DNA from 4 places in the Paenibacillus sp. FSL K6-2862 genome. Region 4 is predicted to be linked to each of the others. Evidence: predicted binding sites of a transcription regulator. Region 4 holds the regulator's gene; each other region holds the start of a gene.

Region 1 (2,208 bases), 180 kb from region 4:
TAATTATAAAAGCCCGGACCTCTGCAGGAGGACGGGCTTTTTTCATGTCACTTATAGATTAAGCTCATTACTGAAAGGTGATGACTCCAAGCACTTAATGCTTAGATACGGCAGATTTCATTGGGACATAATTCACAATGGCAGATGCCTTGGAGCATCTTCAGGTCCTTGATAACAATCATGCCGTTATCATATTCAATAGCATCTTTTTTGCGCAGATCGCTAAGCATCCGGTTCACACTTTCGCGGGTAGCTCCAATCATGTTGGACAGATCCGTGTGGGTAATTTTTTTATGAATAATCACGTGATCGCCGTGAGGCTCCCCATAAGAATTGGACAACCGGATCAAGGTGGAACAGAGCGCACCAGGTTTGCCGTATAACATGAGGTCACGGAATTTGGTTTGAGTTAAGCGGTGATGAATGCCCATCCACTTCATAAAATCAATGGCGAAGTCACAATGCTGACAGATCAGCATCTCCAGGTCTTTGTGCTCCAGTACACCGATTTCACTGTCTTCCAGCACTTCGGCCGAGAACGTATGCTTGGAACCGAAGAACGGATCTGCCTGACCAATCATATCACCGGACTGGTACATGTACATGATAAGCTCTTTGCCTTCATCCGTTGATTTCGTGATCTGTGCACGGCCCCTTTTCATATAATAAAGTTTGTCGGACACATCACCTTCCCAATACAGGTGGGTCCCTTCAGGAAAGGTACGGTCTTTCATGGTTACGAGCAGATGATTGAAATTCACTTCCGAGAAACAGTTGGTATTGCCGCGTTTTTCCATGACACTCAGTTGTTCTCTCATAAGTCTATCTCCCCTTTGTATCCACCGGAGGGGGATTACAATCATGCAGTCCGCACTCCGTGGTTCGCCGCAACAGTTACCGTCCTGATTAGGTCATCTCCGCCGGGGAGGACGGTACAAATTGCGGTGGTTCAATTTTTAAGTTCAGTATATACCTAATCTTACCGTTTGAGGGGCATGGAAAGGGGGCAAAAATGGCGAAATTTCAAACATTGTGATTAAATTCACTTTGGAGAGGGAAGGCTGCATTTAACAGCTATATAGTTTAAATAGGAAGTGAAAATGACCAGTGGAAGGAACTCAAAAAACTTAAATTAAATTTGTTATACTTTGTGAAAATAATCACATAATTAACCTTTTCGACATGTTACGATGTGTACGTAAAGAAGAGAGACAAACCAAAAAACAATACGAACCTTTAGGAGGATGAGGGAGATGGCTGTAAAGAACGAAGTCGCCCCAACAAAAGAACCGACAGCAGGTCAGTATATTCAAACGTTAATTGACAAAGCGAATAAAGCACACGCAGCATTCATGTCCATGGATCAAAAACAGATTGACCGCATTGTGCAAGCCATGGCACTGGCAGGCCTGGACAAACACATGATGCTTGCCAAAATGGCGGTGGAAGAAACCGGCCGCGGAGTGTATGAGGATAAAATCACCAAAAATATCTTTGCAACAGAATATGTATACCACAGTATCAAATATGACAAAACCGTAGGTGTTATTGAAGATAACGAGTATGAAAGCTTCCAGAAAATAGCGGAGCCTGTCGGCATTATCATGGGTATTACCCCGGTGACCAATCCGACATCCACCACGATGTTCAAAGCGCTGATTTCCATCAAAACACGTAACCCGATCATCTTTGGTTTCCACCCTTCCGCTCAGAACTGCAGCCGCGAAGCCGCCAAAATTCTGCTCGAAGCTGCGGTGAAGCATGGTGCTCCGGCCGACTGTATCCAGTGGATTGATGATCCTTCCATGGACCGCACGAATGCACTGATGAATCATAACGATGTGGCGCTCATTCTGGCGACAGGTGGATCAGGCATGGTACGCGCAGCGTACAGCTGTGGTAAACCGGCACTCGGCGTTGGACCAGGGAACGTACCTTGCTTTATCGAGAAAACAGCAGATATCAATCAGGCTGTAACGGATCTGATCTTGTCCAAGTCATTCGACAACGGTATGATCTGCGCATCCGAGCAAGCGGTCATCATCGAAGAACCGATCTTCGATCAGGTGAAAAAGAAAATGATTGCGAACGGTTGTTATTTCGTCAACAAGGATGAAGCTGCGAAATTGACAGCAGGTGCCATCAATGCGGAGAAATGTGCGGTTAACCCGGCGATTGTCGGTCAATCGGCAGTAACCATTGCGCAAA
Region 2 (2,208 bases), 1.8 Mb from region 4:
GATAAATATATGCAAACAAGCCAAAAAGACGTGTTCGCTGCAGGTGACAGCTGTGCCATTCACTATAATCCAACAGGCAAGGCTTCTTACATTCCACTGGCAACCAATGCCGTAAGAATGGGTACATTGGTAGCTCGTAACCTGGTTCGTCCAACAACGCCGTACATGGGTACACAAGGGACATCAGGAATTAAAATTTACGACCAGAATATTGCAGGTACAGGACTAACCGAAACATCTGCTACAGATGACGGGCTGGTGGTGGAAGCTGTAACGCTTGAAGATGCTTATCGTCCGGAGTTCATGCCAACGGCTGAGAAACTGCTGCTCAAAGTCATTTACGAACAGGCTACACGCCGAATCGTCGGAGCACAAGTGATGTCCAAAGCGGATCTGACGCAATCGATCAATACGATCTCGGTTTGCATTCAGAACAACATGACCGTAGATGAGCTGGCCTTCATCGACTTCTTCTTCCAACCGCATTACAACAAACCATGGAACTTCCTGAATTCGGCTGGTCTTCAGGCTTTGCCTCCAGTAGAAGTAAAAGCACCAGCGATGGTATAACTAATGAATCCGAGAACTGCCGCAGAAATGCGGCAGTTTTTTTAATTAACTTGATGTAGTTGGTTTTAGAAATTGGTGATATATTAACAACAGTTTAGAGGTCATACCGCAATAGATAATGAACATGAAGGAGTGGTTCACAACATGCTTACAACTACAGTATCCGAGCTCAAAGTTCTGCTACAATCCGTACCTCGCTCGTTTCTTGCGCTGAATCCAGATGAACTTGTACAGCCACGCATGGAAGGAAAATGGTCGCGTCTTCAGATTCTTGGTCATTTATGTGACTCGGCTCTTCATAACGTAAGCCGGTTTGTCCAAATGCAGCATCAGACCGAACCATTGTCTATAACGCCTTATCATCAAGACCAATGGGTAGAGAGCCAACAATATGTCAGTGCACCAATTGAAGAGGTGTTAAATCTCTGGATCAGTCTGAATCAGTCCGTCATACGTATTCTATCCAGCATGCCGGAGACAGGAGAATCACCAACGTGCGTCCTACCTGATGGAAGTGTGGTTACGATGGAATGGCTGGCACAAGATTACGTCCAGCATCTGAAGCACCATCTGCAGCAAATTTTTGGTGAACATCATAACCTGGAAACAGAATAAGTAACCAACCAGCTGCACTCAAGCAAGAGAGTATAAAAGCTGGAAAAAGGGGACTTTTAGAACTTTGTGATAAAAGTAACAAACCTGCTGAGTCCTTCGCGATACAATGAACATATCAACAATGTAAGCTGATTTCGTTCATGAATAGTGAAGGAGAGGATGGCATGGCGGCAAAGACACCTCTTGAGGTTGCACAATATACGGTGAACACAGGGATGAAGAAAGGACAGAACCAGGTGTCCTCTGTGCTTGTTCTCAGTTTCCTGGCAGGGGCATTTATTGCGCTTGGCTTCCTGCTGGATATTCGCGTGATTGCCTCCGCCCCGGCGGAATGGGGCAGCTTGGTTAACCTGATCGGTGCAGCGGTATTCCCTGTAGGCTTGATCATGGTATTGATTGGCGGGGGAGAACTCCTGACAGGCAATATGATGGCAGTACCGCTTGCTACGCTAGCCCGTAAACTGTCCGTAGGAAGCATGTTGAAGAATCTTACTCTGGTCACGATCGGGAACTTTTTGGGTGCGTTGTTCGTGGCATATGCGTTCGGGCATGTGCTTGGTCTCACAGGAGAAGGAGTATATCTGACCAAGGTTGTGGATATGGCAGGTCACAAGCTGCATGACGGCTTGCTACAGGCGTTTATATCCGGAATTGGGTGTAACTGGCTGGTAGCCCTGGCGGTGTGGCTGTCTTACGCTTCGGATACGATGAGCGGCAAGGTGCTCGGCATCTGGTTTCCGACGATGGCCTTTGTCGCTATTGGCTTCCAGCACGTGGTTGCCAATATGTTTCTTATTCCGGCTGCCATCTTCGAAGGACATTACTCATGGGGGCAGTACATCATGAACTTTATCCCTGTATGGCTCGGTAATCTGACGGGAGGCGCATTGTTCGTTGCTGCTGCCTACTGGATGGTGTACCTGCGGAAGGCCGAACCCGATGTCAAAGCGGTTGTTCAGCCAGTAGAGACGGAGGCCAGACCGATGTGGAGCAAACAGGCCTAATCACTTGCACAATTAAAAC
Region 3 (2,208 bases), 1.9 Mb from region 4:
GTCATAATCCAGCCCGACGTATTGGCGATGAAAGGCAGGGATATGGCAAAAACCATCAGGCGCATAAACCATGTTCCAGCTACCTCCAGCTTCTTGCGCATCGCCAGAAATGTACCGTACAGGGCGAGTACAATCATTAAACCACCCGCAGCAATCATGATACGGAAGCTCCAGAACGTCGTCCGTACTGGCGGGATGTAGTTCCCTGGCCCATATGTCTGCTGATACTCGGCATTGAGTTCCTTCATGCCTTGAACACTGCCAGAGAATTTGCTGTAGGATAGATAACTGAGCAATCCAGGAATCTTGATCTCACCGGAGTTCTCCTGTTTGTCCGGATCTATTGATGCGATGACCGTCCAAGGCGCGGGATCCTCCGTTGTTGTCCAAGTTCCTTCACTGGCTGCCATCTTCATCGGCTGCGTCTCCACCAGATATTGCGCCTGGAAGTGCCCGGAGAACGCCACACCGAATGAGGAAACAAGACCAATGATGATGGCAATATTGAACGATTTGCGGAAAATCTCCACATCCTGCTTTTTCATTAATTTGTATGCACTGATGCCAGTTACCACGAAGGCCCCTGTCATTAATGCGCCAAAGATCGTATGCGGGAATTCAACCAGCAGCTGACCATTGGTAAGCAGCGCGAGGAAATCATTCATCTCGGCACGGCCGTTGTTAATCTCGAAACCAACTGGATGCTGCATGAATGAATTGGCTGCCAGAATCCACAATGCGGACAGGAATGTGCCGACAAATACAAGCCAGATGCAGGCCAGATGCACCTTTTTGGATAACCGGTCCCACCCGAAAATCCAGAGCCCGATAAATGTAGACTCCATAAAAAACGCCAGTAAGGCTTCAACCGCCAGTGGCGCCCCGAACACATCCCCGACAAAGCGTGAATACTCGGACCAGTTCATGCCGAACTGGAACTCTTGCAGAATACCTGTCACGACCCCGACGGCAAAGTTAATCAGGAACAGCTTGCCCCAGAACTTGGCCATCGTTTTGTAGATCTCCTTGCCCTTGACTACGTACAACGTCTCCATAATGGCAACCAGCAGTACAAGACCGATGGACAGCGGTACAAAAAAGAAATGGAAGATCGTTGTGAGTGCATATTGGATACGCGATAGCATAATCGGATCCATACCGTTACCCCTTCTTTCTGTTTACATCGCAGTGATTTGCATTTGGCATGGAAGCTGCACCTTCGCTGTCTGTCTGTCCGCCAAATACGTGATGAACGTATTGTGCCAGATTGCCTATTTTGTACATGTGACAATTATCACAATCTACATCGGAATTGCGAAAAAAATGTGACGATGGTCACACATTGGATAAAATTCAGCCTAATATGCGGCTTATCTGCTTCGTCTATTCAGGGAAGTTGCTCATGTTTGGCACAACATGCCCATATGCTAGAGTCAGACATATCATGCGAAGTGCCTTAAGGGCTGTACATATGATGTGGAGAGATGGAACACCTCCGGAAGCGGGGGCGGAACGTTAGAATGCAGTCAAAGTGAGGTGATGACCTATGGATAAGCCTGAATCGATACCGGAGATCAACGGGAAAACAGCGTCAAATGAGGATGGCAGCAAATGTCCTCCCAATCGGTACATTCTTTTTCCCCGCAAAGGGGGATGGTCCACTTTTCCTTATCCGGACATTGCTGCCCTACTCTCGGCCGAGGGAGAGGTCTTACATGTAAGCAGTCAGGAACGTTCTGAAGAGATGCCCCCGGCCATTTCAGTAATCACCCTGCCAGAAGCAGAGATTCTGCTGCAGCAGAACCGCACCGCTGCCGTCATTGCACACCCTTACTGGCTTACAGCAGTTCAATCGATGCATCCGAAGATCAGCATTGTGCTGCTTCCCGAGCCTGCAGGCGATGAAGCAAGCTCTCCGCTGTGGGAGGGTTGCATATCCAGACTGGTTGGTACTGCCGATCTGATCGGCACGTCTTCGGAAACACGGTACATGAAGCTTGCCTTTCAGGGCGTCCGCGCGGTCTGGCTGGGCGGTGAAGACAAGGCTCCGGCTGGCTCCATACACAAGGATGATCTCGAAATTCCGCTAAGAGATTATGAGCTGCTTTTTCTTCATGCCCTCAGACAAACCGTTTCCGAAGCACCGGACATCATCACTCCGCTCCAGTGCAGCATGCGTGCAGACTATTACCGCCAGCTCCGTTCCAA
Region 4 (2,208 bases):
GTCATTCCAGTTCATGATTGAACAGCTTGGCTTGCAGGAGGCAGCCGATAATAACCGTTTGCTGACGTCCATGCTGCCGTCGCCATTCCGGTATAGGGACCAAGCTTTGCTGGTCATCCCTCGTGATTTCCCAAGTGTAAAAGGCAGCGTGGGGGATGCTCACTTTGTCGACATGCTCGTAAGATCTCTGGCCGAAACGGCTATTGCGACAAGGGGCCGTATGATGGTGCTCTTTACTTCATACCGAATGCTGCGCCAGGTATATGACCCATTAAAAGAAGCACTGTCGGGTAACGATATTTCGCTGCTGGGTCAAGGCGTTGATAGTGGCAGTCGTTCCAAGTTAACCCGCAGGTTCCAGGATGCAAAAGCAACCGTTCTGCTGGGCACCAGCAGTTTCTGGGAAGGGGTGGATATCCCTGGCGAGGCGCTAACCTGTCTGGCCATTGTGAGATTGCCCTTCCAGCCGCCGAACCATCCGCTTGTCGAGGCGAAGAGTGAACTGCTGCAGGAGCAGAAAAAGAATCCGTTTATGAAGCTGTCTGTTCCACAGGCTGTCATCCGTTTCAAGCAGGGATTCGGCAGACTTGTTCGTACAGCCAAGGATCGGGGCATTGTCATCGTTTACGATACGCGGGTGATTGAGTCTTATTACGGAAAGTATTTCCTATATTCATTACCCGGTCCCAAAATGGAACATATGCTGACTGAACAGATGGTTCCACGGATTAGCGAGTGGTTGGAAACACCAGCACAGGATGAAACTACGGCGAATTAAGTATGACGTCGTTGCGTAATAAGGGCTTCTCGCTGTAAACTTTATTAGAGTGTGATTCATTCTTGAAGCACTTTTAACTTTATATTTCATAAGGCATCTTGCATAATTTCATTCGGAGACGAAAACGGTTATGCGGGATGCTACATTTTTATTTATCTATCGTGGCCTTGGTAAGGGGGAGCAATGTAATGAAATCAGATAAAATTTCGGAAGCTGTGGTACGCAGATTGCCTGTTTACTTACGTTATTTGAGTGAACTGCATCAACGTGAGGTAGGCACGGTGTCATCACAGGAACTGGGACTACGCCTGGATCTTAATCCTGCCCAGATTCGCAAAGACCTTGCATACTTTGGGGACTTCGGTCGCAAAGGCATTGGATATGACGTATCGTATCTAATCGAAAAAATCCGTCATATCTTGAAAATTGATCAGCAAATCAATGTTGCTCTGGTCGGGGCGGGTAACTTGGGACATGCATTATCCAATTACAATGCCTATCTGAAAGACAACATGAAAATTGTTGCTGTTTTCGATGCATACGGCCCTAAGATCGGCAGTCAGATTAACAGCTTGAAGGTACAGCCCATGAATGAACTAACGGATTCGGTCAAAAAAGATAATATTCGTATTGGCATCATTACCGTTCCGGATACCGAAGCTCAGAACGTAGCCGATCAGCTCGTGGAATCCGGCATTGAAGCGATTCTGAACTTTGCACCAACCATCTTGAAAACACCACCGCACGTCCGTATTCATCATGCTGATTTTACAACGGATCTGCTTAGCCTGGCTTATTATCTGGAGAACGGAAAGGACGACGAGGAAGATGACGACAAATAGATGGGTAATTCATAACGGCAAATTTGCTGTAAATAGTGGTACGGAATGGACTGTAGTTCAAGGATATATGGTCGTTGAAGACGACAAGATTGTGCATATTGGTGAGACACTGCAAGATGGAGATGAGAACCTGCCGAAGGTTGATGGCAAAGGACTGGTCTTTTTGCCGGGTCTGATCAATACGCATGGTCACGCAGCCATGTCGCTTCTGAGAGGTCACGGGGACGATCTGGCCCTGCAAGTATGGCTTCAGGAGAAAATGTGGCCTATGGAGGCTAAAATGACGTCTGAGGACGTGTATTGGGGTACCTCCCTTTCTGTATTAGAAATGCTGAAAGGCGGAACAACGGCATTCCTGGATATGTATGATCATATGGATCAGGTGGCAAAAGTGGTTGAACAATCCGGTATTCGTGCCGCATTGGCACGTGGTGTCATTGGTCTCTGTTCTGAAGAAGAGCAAATGCGCAAACTGCAGGAATCGGCTGCGTTTGCACGCGAGTGGAACGGACAGGCTGGTGGTCGAATTACGACGATCATCTCACCGCATGCGCCGTATACTTGCCCTCCGGATTACATAGAGAAGCT

What was found. Region 4 encodes Rex, which represses fermentation and respiration genes when NADH is low (regulators of the CRP and FNR family bind a similar motif). Its sites were predicted from a motif close to TTGTGAAATATTTCACAA; they were not measured.
Region 1: a site for Rex is predicted at 1,149-1,166, ahead of adhE (bifunctional acetaldehyde-CoA/alcohol dehydrogenase). Genes of this name have one in related genera too.
Region 2: a site for Rex is predicted at 1,250-1,267, ahead of MHB82_RS27730 (formate/nitrite transporter family protein). Genes of this name have one in related genera too.
Region 3: a site for Rex is predicted at 1,283-1,300, ahead of MHB82_RS28375 (cytochrome ubiquinol oxidase subunit I). Genes of this name have one in related genera too.

The regions. Positions count from the first base shown of each region.
Region 1 covers NZ_JBBOSN010000001.1:4,549,046-4,551,253, reverse strand. Annotated here, with positions in the region: gene MHB82_RS20525 (Crp/Fnr family transcriptional regulator) at 102-818, opposite strand; gene adhE (bifunctional acetaldehyde-CoA/alcohol dehydrogenase) at 1,254-2,208, shown strand, end outside.
Region 2 covers NZ_JBBOSN010000001.1:6,120,074-6,122,281, reverse strand. Annotated here, with positions in the region: gene MHB82_RS27740 (FAD-dependent oxidoreductase) at 1-570, shown strand, start outside; gene MHB82_RS27735 (DinB family protein) at 715-1,185, shown strand; gene MHB82_RS27730 (formate/nitrite transporter family protein) at 1,350-2,189, shown strand.
Region 3 covers NZ_JBBOSN010000001.1:6,270,088-6,272,295, forward strand. Annotated here, with positions in the region: gene MHB82_RS28375 (cytochrome ubiquinol oxidase subunit I) at 1-1,157, opposite strand, end outside; gene MHB82_RS28380 (hypothetical protein) at 1,547-2,208, shown strand, end outside.
Region 4 covers NZ_JBBOSN010000001.1:4,368,654-4,370,861, reverse strand. Annotated here, with positions in the region: gene dinG (ATP-dependent DNA helicase DinG) at 1-778, shown strand, start outside; gene MHB82_RS19580 (redox-sensing transcriptional repressor Rex) at 967-1,620, shown strand; gene MHB82_RS19575 (amidohydrolase) at 1,607-2,208, shown strand, end outside.